Regions from separate parts of the Proteiniclasticum sp. C24MP genome, predicted to be linked through region 1. Evidence: a T-box and tRNA genes for the amino acid it is inferred to sense, from the RefSeq annotation. Region 1 holds a T-box; the other regions hold tRNA genes.
What was found. The T-box of region 1 lies ahead of serS (serine--tRNA ligase). A T-box ahead of a tRNA ligase gene usually reads a tRNA of that ligase, here a tRNA-Ser.
Positions count from the first base shown of each region.

Region 1 (5,963 bases):
CTTTTCAGTCTATCTGATCAGTGCTTCCCCCTTGAGATAAGGTCTCAGCGCTTCAGGAATCGTTACGGTTCCATCTTCATTCTGGAAGTTTTCAAGAATGGCTGCCACGGTTCTTCCGATGGCCACACCTGAACCGTTCAGCGTATGCACGAACTTCGGTTTGTCCTTCTGGCTTTCCTTGTATTTGATGTTGATTCTTCTGGACTGGAAATCCTCGAAATTGGAGCAGCTTGAGATCTCCACATAACGGTTGTAGCTTGGCATCCATACTTCAATATCGAACTTCAGAGCAGCTGTGAAGCCTAAGTCCCCTTTGCAGATTCTGACGACTCTGTAGGGAAGACCCAGTCCCTGAAGTACTCTTTCCGCATCTTCCACAAGCTTATCCAGCTCCGCATAGGAATCTTCAGGCATTGTGAACTTCACAAGCTCCACCTTGTTGAACTGGTGCTGCCTGATGAGTCCTCTTGTGTCTCTTCCTGCAGAACCCGCCTCTGCCCTGAAGCAGGCAGAGTAAGCCACATGCTTGACCGGAAGATCCTCCACCTGGAAGGTTTCATTTCTGTACATGTTTGTCACTGGCACTTCCGCTGTAGGAATCAGGAAATAGTCGTCTTCTGTCAGCTTGAAGGCATCCTCTTCAAATTTAGGAAGCTGTCCTGTTCCTGTCATGGACTGACGATTGACCATGAAGGGTGGCATCACTTCTTCATATCCGTGGTCTGTGTGGGTATCCAGGAAGTAGTTTATGATGGCTCTTTCGATTCTCGAACCATATCCTTTGAGGAAAGTGAATCTTGAACCTGTTACTTTTCCTGCACGTTCAAAATCCAGAATGTCAAGGTCTGAACCGATGTCCCAGTGTGCTTTGGGATCAAACTCGAACTTTCTTGGTTCTCCCCACTTTCTGATTTCCACATTGTCTTCATCGGTATTTCCTGCTGGTACATTCTCATTAGGAATATTTGGCAGTCTCATCATGATGTACTCGATTTTTTCATCCAGATCTCTGACCTTATTGTCCAGCTCCTTGATGGTTTCTCCCAGTGTCTTCATCTCAGCCATGATCTCCGACACATCTTCCCCGGCTTTCTTCTTCTTTGGAATCTCTGCTGATACCTGATTCTTTCTTGCTTTGGCTGTCTCAACCTCCACAAGAGTCAGTCTTCTCTCTTCATCTAAAGCGACTACTTTATCAAAATCGGATAGATCGATGCTTTCTCCTCTGTCGCTCATGAGCGCTTTGATTTCTTCCGTGTTTTCTCTTATTCTTTTGATGTCTAACATTTGCTTCACTCCTTCTTGTAAAAATATATATAAAAAAGAGTCCTATCATCCTGAAGGGACGATAGAACTCGTGGTGCCACCCTAATTCGATGGACAAAAGGTCCATCCTTCATAAAGATAACGGTCTTCTCCGTACTGCGTTTACAGTCCCTCAGAGGTGGATTCCTAAAATTTGAACTGCAGATTCACACCAGCCATCTGCTCTCTTTCTGATTCTCATCCTAGTACTAGTCTCGTCAACGGTTTATTTCAATTTATTATAGCCTTAAGTCCTGTAAAGGTCAACTCTCAATGGACTTCGTCACGATGATATTCACACCAGTATTCAGGATATTGCTGCAGATGATGTCTCCTCTGTCCAAGGGCACCCCCACATAGATTCTGGATAAAACCTTTGAGATCTCAATAAAGTGACTGCGGTCAATGGGCTGATCGCTCTTCACCGGAACCATGGCGTGATGCTCGGAGCCCTTGATTCTTATGACACTGGTATAATACTCGCTTTTCATTCTTCTGTTCTCCTTTAAATGGAATCGAATTCCTTGATTCTTGCAAAGATGATCTGAGAGTCTTTCTTGTCGTTCATGATTTCCAGAGGACTCTTATGAAGCTCTCTGGCAAGGATACTGATCACCTTCGTCAGGCAGTAGGATCCCTGGCATCTGCCGAAGATGGTCCCTGTTCTTCTTCTTACCCCTTCAACAGTTCGTGCGCCCATGGGTCTTCTTATGGAATCCACAATTTCGCCTTCTGTCACGTTGGAGCAGAGACAGACCATTTTTCCGTACTTCGGGTCAATCTTGATGATCTCGTTTCTTTCTTCATCGCTCATTTCTCTGAAACGGTAGTATTCTCTTCTCTTCACTTTGAAATCATTGTTCGAAGTAGCCTTGAACTGCTTCAGAACCAGTTCCACCGCATCACTGGTCAATGCGGAGAATACATTGTCCACCGCATAGTTCTTCGCCTGGATATGGATGTATCCGTCTTTTTCATACTCGGCATCGATCATGATGGGTTCCGCCCAGTATCTGCTTTCATTGATGATATCCACTCTTTCCGGAGGGAAGGGCCCGATGACACTTTCCACTTCCTTCTTCATCTGAGAGAACTCTTTGGAAGACCCTGTCTGCAGTGTTGCCAGCAGTTTGTTGGTTGATGTGGGTACAAGAGTGATGACTTCTCCGTTGTCCTTGTATTCCTTGATGATGTGCTTCACTTCATTACTGAAATCCTTCTCCACTAGCATATTTTCCACAATGCCTTCTCCGCCTACAACTTCAGAATCCTTCTTAATGGTGTACTTATCACCGAAGGTGGTTCGTACAACCACCCTTGCTGTATAGCGGTTCTTGTTGGTTGTAACCTTGACGCCACCACGTGGCAGATCCTGAATATCAAGGACCTCTTCTTCCACTCTGAAGCTCACACCGTTATCATAGGCGATTTCAGACATGGCCGTGGCATAGTCATACGGTGAGATGACTCCGGTATTCATGGAATAGATCACATAGCCCTCATGGGGTTTGATGTTGTGATTCATCTTGTTGGCTTCCTCTGACTTGAGCAGAGAGATCCCTTCGATTTTTCTCTCCAGTGCTCTTTTGTAGATTCTTTCGGCTTCCTTTTCGCTGGGATATACGGTGAAAGACGGGACCTTTTCATAGAAAACATCCAGCTCCTCTGAAAGACTGTCCAGTTTCTGATTGCTTCTTCTGATCAGCTCAAAAACCCGATCTTCCTCGATGTCTTTTCCATCCAGAATCAGAGAAGAGTTGAACAGTGCCACATCTTCCGCGATATCGAAATTCTTCTCGATGACACCGATATTCAGATTGTATTTGCATAACTCATATGCCATGGAGCAGCCGATAAGGCCGCCTCCAAGGATGATTACATCATAGTCCATCTATATTCCTCCTACTCCTACTGATCAAACATGGACTCCAGAACACGTTTCAGCTCCTCCATGAGTCTTCCGTATTCCGCCCAGTCTCCTGCTCTCTGTGCTGCAGTGGCCTGATCGAACAGATCGTTGGCTTCTCTTGCCAGTCTCTCTTCCACAACGCCTCCTGGGCCTTCCTGCTCCTCACCCACTGTGAAGTCGAAGAGCTGTCCCAGAGTGCTCATGAAGGTGTCTCCGATGACGATTTTATCATCATTGGAGAGTACGTACCGCTTGATTTCAGGAATGGAGTTTTCTCCTTCTGCCACCAGATAAATCGGTACCACATATAAAAGACTGTTCTCGATGGGTGCAATGACCATATCTCCGAATTCAACCGCTGACCCTCCACTGTCAAGAAGTGACAGCTCCTTTGAAATCTCCGGATCCTGATTCAGCTTGTTTCTGAAAAGGTAGGGACTTGAAACGGTCTTCTGCGGTGGGAACTTGTATTCCACCAGCTGTCCGTAATGATCTCCTTCCATTCTCACATTGACGATGGCCACCATATTCTCTTTTCCTTTGATGGTATAGTACTCGGTAAACACCAGTTCCAGTCCCTGTTCATCCCCAAAGGAGGTGAAGAGAGAGTAAGGTTCCTGAGCCACTTTTTCCTGATCGTTTGTGGTGGTGACCTTCGATTTTTCCCACACATCTTCACCATTGTAGAAAATACCCGCATCCGTCACATGATACTGTTCAAGGACAGTTGTCTGCATCTCGAAAAGATCTTCCGGATATTTGATATGTTCTCTCAGAGGTTCCGGCATGTCGTTCAGATCCTTGAAAAGGCCTCCGAATATTCTGTTGTAGCTTATGGCAATGGGATCCTCGGGATCTGCAAGGTAGAAATCCACATCTCCTGTATAGGCATCCACTACGACCTTCACGGAGTTTCGAACATAATTGATTCCATTGAAGGTTCTTGCATTTGGATATCGGTCGGTTATGGTATAGGCATCAATCATCCAGTACACCTTACTGTTGGCCACAACCAGATAAGGATCTGAATCGTAGGTCAGAAATGGTGCTATGCTGACGACTCTTTCTCTTATGTTTCTTTTTCTTATGATACTGGAATTCTCATCAATCAGAGAGGAGATGAGAATCTTCGGTTCTTTCTCTTCTATGGCGTAAAGGAGCCTGTTCAGGAAACTGAGCCTTATGCCCGCATCTCCTGTATAACGATAGGTTTCATTCTCTCCGCCTTTGGGATAATCAAATTCATCATATTCCGTACCGACAATCACGTAATCCGAAACCAGTTCTCCGAAATAGATTCTGGGATTTTCAATTGGAATATCCGTGTTGTTCGTGGTAGGAATGTCCTTCATCAGAAAGTCCGGCTGCCCCTGGGAGGTGGCTGTGCTCGAATCCGACATGACCACACCGTATCCGTGGGTATAGAACAAGTGCATATTCTGCCAGGTATCGGGTGAAATGAGATTTCTGTCGATTTCTCTTGCAGATAGGAACACCTGCTTCTTCTCTCCGTTGATGACATATCTGTCCACATCCACGTCATTGAAGTCATAGTAGCCTCTGATGACCTGAGCCTGCTTGATGAAATCAAGCGTATGACGATAGGAATTGATCTTGATGCTGTCCACCACGTCTCTGTTCTCATTGATTTCAGTAGCCGTGATATCCTTATCCGCTTCAAACTGCCTGATTTCCACATCATTGATTCCAAACGCCTGTCTTGTCATGTTGATGTTGTTTACAATATAGGGCCGTTCTGTTTCCAGCTGGTTGGGATTGACCACAAGTGCTTCCACAGCGAAAACGGCAAGGACTCTTATAATGGAAAGGGCGAAGATTCCAAGGACAGGATAAGCTATGAGATTGATTTTCTTCTTCAAGATTCCGTAAGCCACTACAATGGCAGAAACTGCCGACAGCAGCGCGATGATTCGAAGAAAAGGCACATTGATCTTGATATCTGTATACCCCGGTCCATAGACGACACCAGATTCATTGAACATCACAAGATACGAATCCATGTAGTACTTCAGCGCCAGAAGAACCATGAACAGAGAAATAAGCATGGCAAGCGCTTTGCCTGCAAACTGGATGAACCCGCTTTTGATCACATGGAGAATCCCTCTCGCGTTTCTGAAATTAAGCCTGTTGAAGGAACTCTTTGCGGCAATCAGAAGATAAATCAGTACCGTCAGGAGCACAAGAAGCACTACTACCGAAATGGCCATGGATACCAGAAACTGATACATGGGCAGTCTGAATACATAGAAGGAAATATCCTTACTGAAGACAGGATCCACCTGATTGAAATCCACACTGTTGAAGTACTGGAGAATCACATACCAGTAGTCTGATGCCAGTCCATAGGAGACGATCAGAAAAAAGATTCCTGAAATGGTATAGACATAGCGGTTTCTCGTTCTGATCTCCGCTTCGGTTTTCTTTGGATAAGATATTGAATCATATTTCTTCGCTATACTTTTATAGTAAAGGATCGAAATAATATAAAAAACAAGAAAAATCGGAAGGGTCAGACCGGCTATGGCCAGTGCTCTGGTCAGATATGTCCTTGTATATCCCACCTCATCAAACCATTGCAGATTTGCAATGATATGCGTAGAGTTGAAAAGAAGGATCAGCAGAACCAGAATGATTCCGAAGATCAGATAGATATTCTTCTTGCCTCCGAATAGTTTTTTCCACTTGAAATTAAATTTAAAATTGGGATTGATGTCAATTTTCATGTGAT
Region 1 covers NZ_JBINJW010000019.1:686-6,648, reverse strand. The annotation lists gene serS (serine--tRNA ligase) at 10-1,287, opposite strand; T-box leader at 1,339-1,536, opposite strand; gene ACHAL6_RS11585 (DUF1667 domain-containing protein) at 1,569-1,796, opposite strand; gene ACHAL6_RS11580 (FAD-dependent oxidoreductase) at 1,811-3,196, opposite strand; gene ACHAL6_RS11575 (UPF0182 family protein) at 3,214-5,958, opposite strand.

Region 2 (6,328 bases), on a different contig from region 1:
ATTCTCATCGGGACAATCACTACAGCCCTCGTACACAGCAGCTCCGCCACCGTGGGCATTGTAATACTTCTTGGAAACGCCGGACTCATTTCTCTTACCACGGCTGTGATCCTCATGCTGGGCGATAACATCGGAACCTCCGTCACAGCGCTCATCGCATCCATCAACGGAAATATCAATGCAAAGCGAACCGCCTGGGGACATGCCCTTCATAATGTCATCGGTGTGGTCATTGCGCTGCCGTTCCTGCACCTTTTTGTACGCTTCATCGAATACTTCACGTTGACTGTTCAGGGAAGCACCAACATTCAGCTGCAGATTGCCAATTCTCACACCATCTTCAACATCGTAGTGGCACTGATCTTCCTTCCTCTCAACGACTACTTCGTGAAGCTTCTTCTGACCATCATTAAAGAGAAGAAGTCAAAGGAAAAGGTTCAGGTAAGCTATCTGGACAAGCTGCTTCTGGATACTCCCGTGGCTGCCCTCGGAGCTTCTCTCAGAGAGCTCAGAAGGACAACCTCCTACAGCAGGACCATGGCCGCGAATACATTTTCCTCCATTCTCGAGAATAATCTGGATGCCCTGAAAGAAGTCGGATCCATGGAGAAAAACGTCGTTCTCCTGCAGAAGGACCTGACCAACTACATGATTGCGCTTTCCAAGAGAAATCTCAGCGAAACTCAGTCCATTATGCTGCCTGGCATCATAAAAGGAGCAAAATATCTGGAGCGCATGGCCAATCACACAAATCATCTCATGGACCTTCAGAAAGAGCGATATGAAAACGAGATGTTCTTCACCCAGGATGCACTGGATGAGATGAAAGAGATCAGTGCGCTTCTGGATGAGATGTATGAAAAGACCTGCTCCAATCTCAGCAGCTACCGGGAAGCGGATTTCACTGCAATGGAAGAGCTGCACGCATCCACTGATCTCAAACTGGAGAGTTACAGCATCAATCATGTCCATCGTCTGGAGAACGAGGAGTGCTCACTGGATGCTTCTCTGGTCTATCTGGAAATGCTCTCCACACTGGAAAGCATCAGCGATTACCTGTATAAGATCGAAAAGCTCTGCAGATATGAGCTCAGAGGGATTGCCGCACCTGTGGAATGATATATGAAAAGTCAAAAAATCCTCTGCCTGACACCAGGCAGAGGATTGCTTCTTATTCAATTAAAACCGTGCACCTAACTCCGTTCAGTAAACGTTCAAGCGTTACCCGAACAGTAAACTCAAAATAGGTTTGCCACGGCACACGAAAAATTCTATTTATCGCTGCTACCTTCCGGTCCTGACGAGGTTCATAGACTTCCGTTGCGTGGGACCCACTTATCAACGTCACTTTTAAGGGTCAGACCCTGAAAGTTCAAGCCTCGGTTAGGGATTACACCCTGCTATAGCGGATTGCAGGTTACAGGGCACCGCTAACTCCCCGTCTAGCACGGTAATGGCGGAGAGGATGGGATTTGAACCCATGATCGAGTTTCCCCGATACACACTTTCCAGGCGTGCGCCTTCGACCACTCGGCCACCTCTCCATATAGGCTGCTCGTAAAACTGAATCTACGAGCAACACAGTTAATTTTAAAGGAAAACCTTCCTGAAGTCAACACTAAATGAAGGATTATTTATCCTACTTTTTTCAATCTTTCTTCAGGACCGGCCAGATCTTTTCCTTACCTTTCCATAGACCATCTTCAGAAAACCGAAGGCGGGTTTCGGATCGGTGAAACTCCAGATTGCTGGGGCTTTGCGCCTGAAGAGAGACTTCATGATCTGGCCCTTTGTAAGCTGCCCGGCACGGACATACTCTCTGATGGCCAGGAGATCCTCGTAAAGATATCTGAAATGGATTCCGGTATCATAGGTCCTCTTTTCCTTCTCGATCTTCTCTCCGGTCATTTCCTTATAAGCCAGGAGAGGAAAATTCACGCCTGCTTTTTCAAGAAGGCTGTTGAGATTCGTGGTTCTGGTATTGATCTCGATGAGGTAGTATTTTCCGGTCTTCTCATCCTTCTTGTACTCTATTTCTCCGAAACCCTTGTATCCGATATTCCTGTAGAATTCTCTGCTCATCTCATGAAGCTCCGGAACCAGTCTCTGCTCTGTATAAACGGATGCGCCGAAATTGATGGGAAACTGCCTATGCTTCTGACAGGTCATCCAGTGGGTTACTTCAGAATCCCTGTCAAGATAGGCATCGTAGGTGTACATATGATCATCAAACCCTGGAATGATTCTCTGAATGACCCCATCGAGTCCGCTTTCTCTTATGGTATCTCTGTACTTCTCCAGTTCTTCGCTGCTATGCAGAATGAAGTTCTTCACACGGAACTTCGCCACAAACATGGTGGATTCCGTAGGCTTTAAGATACATGGATAACCGATGCTTCTTTCCACTTTTTCAAAAATAGCCGGATCGTTCAGCTCCACACTTTCCGGAATGGGCATACCGTATTTCACTGCCAGCTTTTCCAGCGTATCCTTCATCATGATGTCCGTCCATTTCCCTTTGACATCCATGGGGAAAAGATACCCTTCTTTCAGTGCATCGAAATTTCTGTCGATGAATTCCACATAAGGGTCTCCACTGGGGAAAAGCACAGGTTTCTCTTTCTCTTTCTTCGCATAATCCACCATGAATTGAAGCAGTTCCTGTTCATTCTTCTTGTAATGAGGAACGATAATCTGTTCCTTGAGATATCTCGAATCCGCTCCATAGGTATTCTCCCTGGCATAATCCAAGGCCACCGTATGAATGCCCTCTTTTCCAAGACATCTGATGATTGACAATCCTATATAATAATTCGAACCCAGAATCACAGCTTTATTTTTCATCTATTCGTCCTCCATCTGATACTCTACACATTATAAACCATAATGCTCTCCCTTGCATAGAAAAACAGTTGTCGCAGTTGAAGCCTGAAGAAGAAGACTGCCTGGCATATCCTCTATAAGGATGCGCGCTCAGGCAGTCTTCTATCACTATATTCTTTCTCTAGTCCAGATCATGGAGGAACAGTCCGCTTCTCAGCTTCGGTTCAAACCAGGTGGATTTCGGAGGCATGACCATGCCCGCATCGGAGATGGAAACCAGATCCATGATGGTTGTGGGATACATGGAGAATGCCACCTTCATATCCTTCGCCACTCTTCTCTCCAGCTCTTCCAGGCCTCTTATACCACCGACGAAGTCGATTCTCTTATCCACTCTTGGGTCTTCGATTCCCAGAACCGGCTTCAGCAGATGGTCCTGCAGAATCTTGCAGTCCAGTCTCTTCAGCGGATCTTCATCGAATACGATATGCTCCTTCGCTGTGAGCTTATACCACTTCTTGTCCAGATACATACCGAAGGTATGCTTCTCTTCTGGTCTGTATGGACCTTCCCCTTCGTAAGGAGTCACTGTGAAGTTCTTTTCGATGGTCTTCATGAACTCCTCACTGGTGCAGCCGTTCAGATCCTTCACTACACGATTATAGTCCATGATTCTCAGCTCGTTGCTTGGGAAGATCACGGAAAGGAAGTAGTTGAACTCCTCTTCTCCCGTATAGTCCGGATTATGTTCTCTTCTCATCATGCCCACTCTTACTGCAGAAGCCGCTCTGTGATGACCGTCTGCGATATAGAGGGACTCCACGCCGCTGAATTTTTCAACAAGCGCTTCGATGATCTCATCTTCCAGGATCACCCATGCCGTATGTTTTACACCGTCTTCCGCCACGAAGTCGTAAATGGGGTCATGGTTCTTCTTGTAGTCTTCAATGATCTTTGTGATCTCTTCCTTATATACATAAGTCAGGAAAATAGGACCCGTATGGAAATTCGTCACATCCACGTGACGGATTCTGTCCGCTTCCTTTTCCGCTCTTGTGAACTCATGCTTTTTCACCACATTGTTCTGATAGTCATCGATGGATGCCAGTGAAACAAGACCGGTCTGAGGATGCCCATCCATCACCAGGGTGTAGATGTAGAGACCTTTCTTCTCTTCGCGTACCAGCGTGCCTTCTTCGATGAACCTCATGAGGGTTTCACGCGCCTTCTCATAGACTCTCTGGTCGTAATGATCTATGGATGGATCCAGATCAATCTCCGCCTTGTCCACATGGAGAAAGCTATGTGGATTGTCCTTGACCATTTCTCTTGCTTCTTCTGAATTCATTACATCATAAGGTAGTGCAGCAACCCGATCCGCAAGATCTTCGTGGGGCCTCACTGCCTGAAAAGGTCTGATTATTGCCATGCTATTACTCCTTTATGCTACGCGAAAAACGCTTTGATGATGGACACGATTTCTTCACCGATTCTCAGCTGAGCTTCTTTTGTGGAAGCGCCGATGTGCGGTGTCAGTGAAATCCTGTCATGGGTGTAGATTCTCTCATTCTTTGTAGGCTCTTCCTTGAATACGTCTATGGCAGCCGCAGATACCTTCCCGCTGTCCAGCGCATCGCAAAGAGCGTCCTCATCGATGAGTCCACCTCTGGCTGTATTGACCAGATATACGCCGTCTTTCATCTTCTCGATCTCTTCCTTGCCGATGAGATGTGGCTTGTCCGCAAGCTTGGGCATATGAAGAGAAATGAAATCCGCTTCCTTATAAAGCTCTTCCAGTGTCACATATCGGTTGGGTTCATTTTCAGGCTTGTGCCCGCTTCTGTTGGTGTAGATGACTTTCATACCCAGGGCGTTGGCTCTGATAGCCACTTCTCTTGCGATTCTTCCGAATCCGATGAGTCCCAGAGTCTTTCCTGAAAGCTCGATTCCACTGTACTTCTTCTTGTTCCATTCTCCTTTTCTCATGGTCACATTGGCACTGTGCATGTGTCTGGAGATGGTGAAGAGGTGCCCTATAGCAAGCTCTGCCACGGATGCACTGGATGCATTGGGTGTATTTCTGACGGCTATGCCTTTTTCTTCGGCATATTTCACATCGATGTTGTCCACACCGACGCCACCTCTGATGATGAGCTTCAGTCGTCCTGTCTTCAGTGCTTCATCTATAAGCGGTTCTCTGATCTTTGTTGCAGATCTTACAACAATCACATCAAATTCCTTGATTTTCTCATTCAGCTCCGGAAGTTCGTAGTGCTCATTGACGACTTCATAGCCTAAGTCTTCTAATGTACTGATGGCACCTTTTTCCATTCCGTCAGCGGTTAATATTCTGATCATATGATCTCCCCCTTGTATAACAGATTTCTATGAATTGACAGCTTCGAATTCCATCATGAATTTCACCAGTGCTTCCACACCTTCCATAGGCATCGCATTGTAGATGGATGCTCTCATACCACCGACGGATCTGTGACCCTTGAGGTTGGAGAATCCCTTGGCAGCGGTTTCCTTCACGAACTTCGCATCCAGTTCCTCGTTTCCTGTAAAGAACGTCACATTCATCATGGATCTGTTTTCCTTCACCACATTGGTCTTGAAGAGCTTGCTTCCATCCAGGAAGTCATACAGCAGAGCAGCTTTCTTTTCATTGTGCTCCTTCATGCCGGAAAGACCACCCATGGAGTCTACCCAGTCAAGGACCAGCCCCAGGATATAGATGGCATAGGTTGGTGGTGTATTGTACATGGATTCCGCTTTCACCAGTTCATCATATCTCATGAGAACCGGTGTCTTTTCCTGTGGCTCTCCTACCAGATCCTCACGGATGATGACAACTGTAAGACCAGCAGGTCCCATGTTCTTCTGTGCCCCTGCGTAAATCAGGCCATATTTTGACACATCCACAGGTTTTGACAGAATGCAGGAGGACATATCTGAAACAACGGGTACTCCGTCAGTTTCCGGCAGATAATTATATGTGGTTCCGAAAATCGTGTTGTTTTCACAGATGTGCAGATAATCCGCATCCTTGGAAAGGTTCAGTTCTTCCTGGGTTGGAATGTGACTGAAGTTGTCTTCCTTGCTTGTGGCAGCAAGATTGATTTCGCCGTACTTCTTCGCTTCCTTGTACGCCTTTCCTGAGAAACTTCCTGATACGATATAATCCGCCTTTCCGTTTTTCACCAGAAGGTTCATTGGAATCATGGAGAACTGCAGTGTAGCTCCTCCCTGAAGGAACAATACCTTGTAGTTGTCCGGAATGGACATGATCTGTCTCAGCTTCTTCTCCGTGTTTTTGATGATGCCGTCATATACCTTGCTTCTATGGCTCATTTCCATGACGGACATTCCTGAACCCTGATAATCAAGCATCTCGGCAGCGGCTCTTTCCAGTACACTTTCAGGCAGCATGGATGGACCAGCAGAAAAATTAAAAATTCTTGACAATGTAATCGCTCCTTTTAATATGTATTGTTTCGTTACA
Region 2 covers NZ_JBINJW010000015.1:39,838-46,165, forward strand. The annotation lists gene ACHAL6_RS10660 (Na/Pi cotransporter family protein) at 1-1,119, shown strand, start outside; RNA gene ffs (signal recognition particle sRNA large type) at 1,186-1,451, opposite strand; tRNA gene ACHAL6_RS10670 (tRNA-Ser) at 1,455-1,544, opposite strand; gene ACHAL6_RS10675 (carboxylate--amine ligase) at 1,660-2,844, opposite strand; gene ACHAL6_RS10680 (DUF1015 domain-containing protein) at 3,005-4,252, opposite strand; gene ACHAL6_RS10685 (D-2-hydroxyacid dehydrogenase) at 4,270-5,181, opposite strand; gene serC (3-phosphoserine/phosphohydroxythreonine transaminase) at 5,209-6,291, opposite strand.
Region 2: it has a tRNA-Ser gene. The T-box ahead of serS (serine--tRNA ligase) is inferred to sense a tRNA for this amino acid. The anticodon was not compared.

Region 3 (6,328 bases), on a different contig from region 1:
TAGTGACAGAACCGGAATCTTGTTATTGTATGCTCTTACAATTTTATACTCGCAGTTTGTTCCAGTCATGAGTGCTGCTCCCTTGAATATATTTTCAGCACGTAAAATCACATCATCAAGTTGTGTGCGATTATATGATCTTAGACTCACAGTTGCCACTGATTTTTTAGGTACCACATTTGCGGGGCCACCCACTTCTTTTATTGTGTAGTGCATTCTGACATCGTCGGGTACATGCTCTCGCATAAATTCAATCCCGTTAAACATGAGCAGTACAGCATCAAGAGAGCTTCTGCCCTGCTCTGGTTTTAATGCAGCATGGGCACTTTTACCATGAAAAGTCACTTCAAAGTTTGTTGAAGCCAGAGATTTGACATCTGTTGTTGTCTCCGGTCCCCCATGCATCATTATTGCAACATCGATATCTTTAAATGCTCCGTTCTTAAGCATTATGATTTTTCCTCCACCACCTTCTTCCGCTGGTGTTCCATAAACTATAAGCCTGAATGGCTTATCAGTATATAAATTCTTCACTGCTAACGCAGCTCCAATTATTGAGGATGGTTGCAAATGATGTCCGCATGCATGGCCGATCCCTTCTAATGCATCATATTCTGTTAATAGTCCGATTGATGGACCACCATCCAGATTTTTGTATACTGCTCGAAATGATGTTTCAAGGCCGCCTACACCACGTTCTACCTGAAAACCGTTATCCTCCAGAAAATCACAGATATAGTTTGCGGATTGAATTTCATTAAAGGAAAGTTCAGGATGATTAAAAATAAATTCTGCCATTCCATTAAGATCTTTCTCTATACTGTCAATGTAGTCGTATAATTTTTCTTTCATAAATTCCTCCGTTAAAATGGTCCTAATTTGATGTATTGAGCTATTGTAACTAAAACACTTCCCACTACAACCCATATAAGAAACAGTTTCCACATAAATTTCATCCATCTATCATATGGAATATTCGCAACACCTAAAATGCCCATCAGCGCTGTAGAAGTTGGTAGAATATAATTACAGAATCCGTCACCAAAGTTAAATGCCAGTATTGCTGTTTGCCTGGTCATTCCAATCATATCCGCAACTGGAAGTAATATCGGCATAACAACTGCGGCCTGTCCGCTTCCTGATGTGATCAGGGCATTGATTACAATATTAGAAACATACATAAAGGAACCTTGAAGAAATGCTGGTACCGTCACCAGAATACTGTTCAGTCCATAAACAATCGGATCTAGAATCTTTCCATCTCCCATAACCTGAGAAACAGCTGTTGCTGTACCCAGTATTAGGGCTGCACCAATCATTTTTTTTGCACCTTCAACAAAATATTTCGCTATTGTACTCGGAGAATATCCCATAATCATTCCTGATATGAGTCCTAACCAAATGAATGCTGCTCCATTATGACTGATTTTCCACCCTAGATTAATACCACCGTAAACTATAACCACCAGTGTTCCCAGAAGTGTTAACAATACCAGCCACTTTCTTGTATTCATTTCGCCGAATGAATCCAAATCTGCAACGCCTTCTTCTCTTTCCTTGTCCAAATCATACATAGGACTGAGCTCAGGATTCGCCTGTATCTTGTTGGAATATCGGATCAGATATATGACAGAAACGATGAAGAAAACTACCAGAGATATGGCTCTATATTCAATACCCGAATATAGAGGCAATCCACCCAGTTCCTGAGCCAATAAAGTTGTGCTGACATTGAGTGTGCCAGTGGAAAATCCTACTGCACCACCAATCAGAATGACCCCAACCCCTACTATGGAATCTAGTCCCATAGCAAGTGCAATCATAACCGTTATGGGTGCAAATGCTATGAATGTGTTAACGCTCTTCACGGTAGTGATGAGTGCAAAGACCAGCGTCAGTATAAATACGAATATCCCTTTCTTATTAGAAAATTTTCTTGCTACTTTCGCTATAGAGGAATGAATCGCGCCACTCTTCGTCAGAATATGAAAAGCACCTCCAGATAGAAGGATTGTTGCTATCAGCTCTGCTCTGGTTATCAGTCCTTGTACAAGGTAAAAAGGAATCAGAAAAATATTGACAGGAGTCGATTCAACATTAGTGTATGTACTGGGATCTACGACGGTTTTCCCTGTCACCTCATCAGTGATCCTGGCATATTCTCCTGCAGGAATAATCCAGGTAAGAAGTGCTGCGAAAAAAATGATAATTGCAATGACAACAAGAGTATGTGGGAACTTGAACTTCCCTCTCAATGATTTGAATGTTTTCTGCATATTGGGCCCCCCTTTATTTTTCTTTATTTTCTCACTATTTCCCCTTTTCTATCAGTTAATTTGATTTCATTGTAGTTAAAACTACAAAATATGAAAATATAATCTTCAATTTATCATAAATAGTGATAGAATAATATATAATTAAGCAAGCATGGAGGATAAACTTAGATGAATAATAATGGCAAGTACGATTTGGATTCAAATTGCAAATCATTAATAATGGATTATCCTGCATGTGATAATCCGGAAATTATTGATTCTATTATGAAGCATGGCAAAAAGCAGAGCTATAAAAAAGGCACTATAATCACCACTCCAGGTGACCAGATAGACTCCATTAAATTTCTCTATTCAGGAAAAATCAAAGTTGTTATGAATGATTCTTTCGGATACGAAAAAGTATTATACATTTTAAGCAATGGATGGTTTTTGCGGGAAGGTCTTTTCATCAATAACAGACTGACATCCACTGCAAAAAATACTACGTATGCTGAAGAGGAATGCATTGTTTATTTGATTGATCGGCCTGCATATGAGATCTTATCCAAAGAAACTGACTTTCTTCAATCTCTGATCAAGAGTTGTACCATTAAAAGAAGTGTTTTGGTGAATGAAATCAATAATATGACTTTCATGTCTGCACGCGATCGTATACTTCAGCTTCTCATTGCATCCTCTCAGAAAAATCCTGACAAGATGGATTCTCAATGGCACAATCTAAAGCATAAATATTCTCATCAGGACATGGCTTCTATTCTTGGCATGAATAGGGTTACCGTGAGTAAAGTAATTACTGCTTTGTGCAAGACTGGCGAACTGCGTGTACTAAATCAGAAAATCCAGATTAATCATAAGCTTTTATAGGACTTTACCAGTAATCTTATCTTTATAGTTAATCCGAACCTCAGATAGGCAAATATTTTCATGCTCAGCATGAAGAAAAGCAGCTCCCCTCATCACAAGGGAAGCTGCTTTTCATTTCTGGCGGAGAGAGAGGGATTCGAACCCTCGGTACGCGGTTAGCGTACAAAAGTTTTCGAGACTTTCACCTTCGACCTCTCGGACATCTCTCCACAACAGAACTAGTATACCTTTTTTTAGGGTATTTTGACAAGAGAGAAGTGCAATCTTACCAGACATAAGACTGCACTTTTTTGTGTCTATCTGAAAATAGTACTGATTTCTTGGAATTCCGTCTCTGAGATCTTCACCTTTCTTGTCTTCTGATTGGCTCTGATCTGATCCGCATGCTTCGCTCCTGGAATCACTGCATCAATGAAGTCCGTTTCCAGATACCAGGCCAGTACCAGCTGATAGACTTCACAGTCCTTTTCTTTTGCCATTCTCCTCAGGAGATCGATCTTTCTCAGGTTCTCCTCGTATTTGGTGGAGAAATTCGGATTCTTTCTTCTTCTTTCCGGAATCTCCGTTTCCAGGGTGTATTTTCCTGTCAGAAGGCCTGCAGCAAGAGGAAAATACGGGATAAAAGCGATGTTGTTTTTTCTCAGATACGGAATGAACTTCTCTTCCTTGTCTCTGACCAGAAGATTGTACTCATCCTGAACCACATCGATGTATCCGTCTCTGTTGGCTTCCTCGATCTGTTCCAGAGAGAAATTGGACACGCCGATTTCACGGATGATGCCTTTTTCCCTCAGCTTCTGGAGCGCTCCTACAGCCTCGTACTTCGGTGTCTTCTCATCAGGGAAGTGGATGTAGTAGATGTCGATATAATCGGTCTTGAGCCGTTTCAGAGACTTATAGACCTCATCCACCAGAAAGTCCGGATGGTTGTCCACCACAATCTCTCCCTTTTCCATTCTATGCGCACCTTTTGTTGCAAGAAGGATCTTGTTTCTTGCATTGCATTTCTTCAGCACATCACCGATGACTTCCTCGGAACCACCCATGCCATAGTAATAGGCTGTATCGAAAAAGTTCACTCCCAGGTCCAGCGCCGTCAGAATCATATTATGGGATTCCTCATCGCTGATGGGATTGTATCCGGGATTGCCCACCGCATTGGTGCCAAGCCCCACCGGGTTCAGCTGAAAATCGTTGTAGATATCACTCATTCTCTCATCCCTCATTTCCTTCTTTTCTTTCTATTTTACCATAGCTTCAGTCAAAAGCGCTCAGCTTTGTGATGGTCGTATCCGGAAGCTTCTCTGCCCAGCTGAGGATTCGCTCATGGCAGGTGAAAAGAACGCTCTGGACCGGCACCTCCCGGTCTCCGCTGAATTCATGGAGAAACTGAAGGCCTTCTCTGGCCCTCTTGTCATCATACTGGGTGAACACATCGTCCAGGAATAAGGGTCTTCTCTTCTCTTCCTGAATGATCAGATCCGATATGGCGAGTCTCAAAGAAAGATAGGCCTGATCGATGGTTCCCCCGCTTAGGAAAGCCCAGTCATACATCTTCTTCGAATCCTGGTCCTGGAAAGAGATGGCAAGATCCCTAGACACCATGACCTCCTCATACTTCCCGCCGGTGAGTCTCTGGAAGATCTTCTGGGTCTTTTCATTGACCCTGGGACCAAAGGAGCTCTGCATTCTGCTGAAGGAAGCCATGAGGGTTTCTCTGGCAAGTTTCAGCGCTTCATGGTCACTTTCCATCTCCTCATATTCCGCGCGTGCTTCTTCCATCTCATTCTCGATCTGACTGATGTTTTTCTTCCTCCTGTATTTTTCCCGCACTTCGGACTGCAGGAAGATGATCTCCTCACGGATCTCCTGGATGATACCTTCTTGTTCCTCCAACGCCTTTCTGATTCTCGACTTCTCCTCTTCATCGGTGAAGTCTGTTTCTTCCGCCAGAGAAAGCGCATCCACCTTCTCCTTCTCTGCAGAGAGCTTCTCTTCCAGTTCATGGATGCTGGATCTTCTCTCCATGTCCTTTCGATGCTCCTCGGCTGATTCCAGCTGAAGGGTCAGTCTCTCCTTCTCCGCCAGCACTTCACTCAGGGCGCGCAGGATGTCATCCGCTTCCTCCACAGTCTCCAGCTCCTTGTAGATTCTGAAATGTTTCCGGATCTCCTCTTCGGAGTCATTGCGTTTTTCCAGATATTCCCCGAAGCCTCTTTTGCTGTTTTCCACTTCCTCGGATTTTCTTTCCAGACGCTCACGATGGTTCTTGTAAGCATAATACTTTCCGGAAAAAGCATCCAGATCCTCACAGCTGTGAGCCTCAAGAATTGCCTCCAGCTCCTTCTTCAGGGCCTGAAGCTTTTCCTCCTGCTGGCTGATCTTTCTTTCCAGCTCCATGATTTCCTCTTCACTCACCTGCTCCTCATCGTCCTTCAGAAGAGCTGAAGCTCTCTTGAGCGCTGTCTCCGAGGCTTCCATGAGGCCAAAGAGTCTCGTGACCTGGGTCTTCTTCTCGTCCAGCTTTTCACGCAGCTCCGTGCGCGTCTTCTTCACTTCCTCGAATCCTGGCTGCAGGGCAGCCAGTCTTTCCTCCAGGCGGCTGATCTCTCTGCCTGTTTCCTCCAGCTCCGATTTCAGTTTCCTGATATCAGCCTCTTCTGCCGCATATTTTCTGATGGATTCTCCTTTGGCTTTCTCCAGTCTCTCTTCGCTGTCTTTTATGAGCACCTCATTGATGCTTTCCCTCTGAACGATTCTCTTCTCCGTCTTCTTGAAGGAAAGAACGAAGAGGACTGCTGATACAAGAAGCCCGGTAAAGATCAGCTCATCCACCAGGATCCCAAGAAGGACCACAAGGACTGTAAGAAGGATGGTAGCGCCAAGCACAGGTTTTCTCAGTTCTCTGCCGCCAGGAATCTCTTCTGTATAGATCTGCGGTTTTCTGGCCTTCTCCAGCTGCTCTCTCGCATCTCTTATTCTCTCTTCCTGTTCCTTCTGAAGCGTACGGAGATCCTCTTCCTTCTCCAGCAGATGAGAAGACTTGTTCTCCACCTTACTGGTTAGACCTGATTTCTCCTTCGTGAGTTCCTCCATGGCTTCCCGCTTATCCGCAAAATCTTCCTCAATCGCATCGTAATCCTTTTGGAGATTCGACAGTTCCAGATCTTCCAGCTGGAAGTTTCTTT
Region 3 covers NZ_JBINJW010000024.1:24,498-30,825, forward strand. The annotation lists gene ACHAL6_RS12895 (M20 family metallopeptidase) at 1-852, opposite strand, end outside; gene ACHAL6_RS12900 (YfcC family protein) at 864-2,276, opposite strand; gene ACHAL6_RS12905 (Crp/Fnr family transcriptional regulator) at 2,445-3,140, shown strand; tRNA gene ACHAL6_RS12910 (tRNA-Ser) at 3,259-3,349, opposite strand; gene ACHAL6_RS12915 (aldo/keto reductase) at 3,437-4,351, opposite strand; gene ACHAL6_RS12920 (AAA family ATPase) at 4,398-6,328, opposite strand, start outside.
Region 3: it has a tRNA-Ser gene. The T-box ahead of serS (serine--tRNA ligase) is inferred to sense a tRNA for this amino acid. The anticodon was not compared.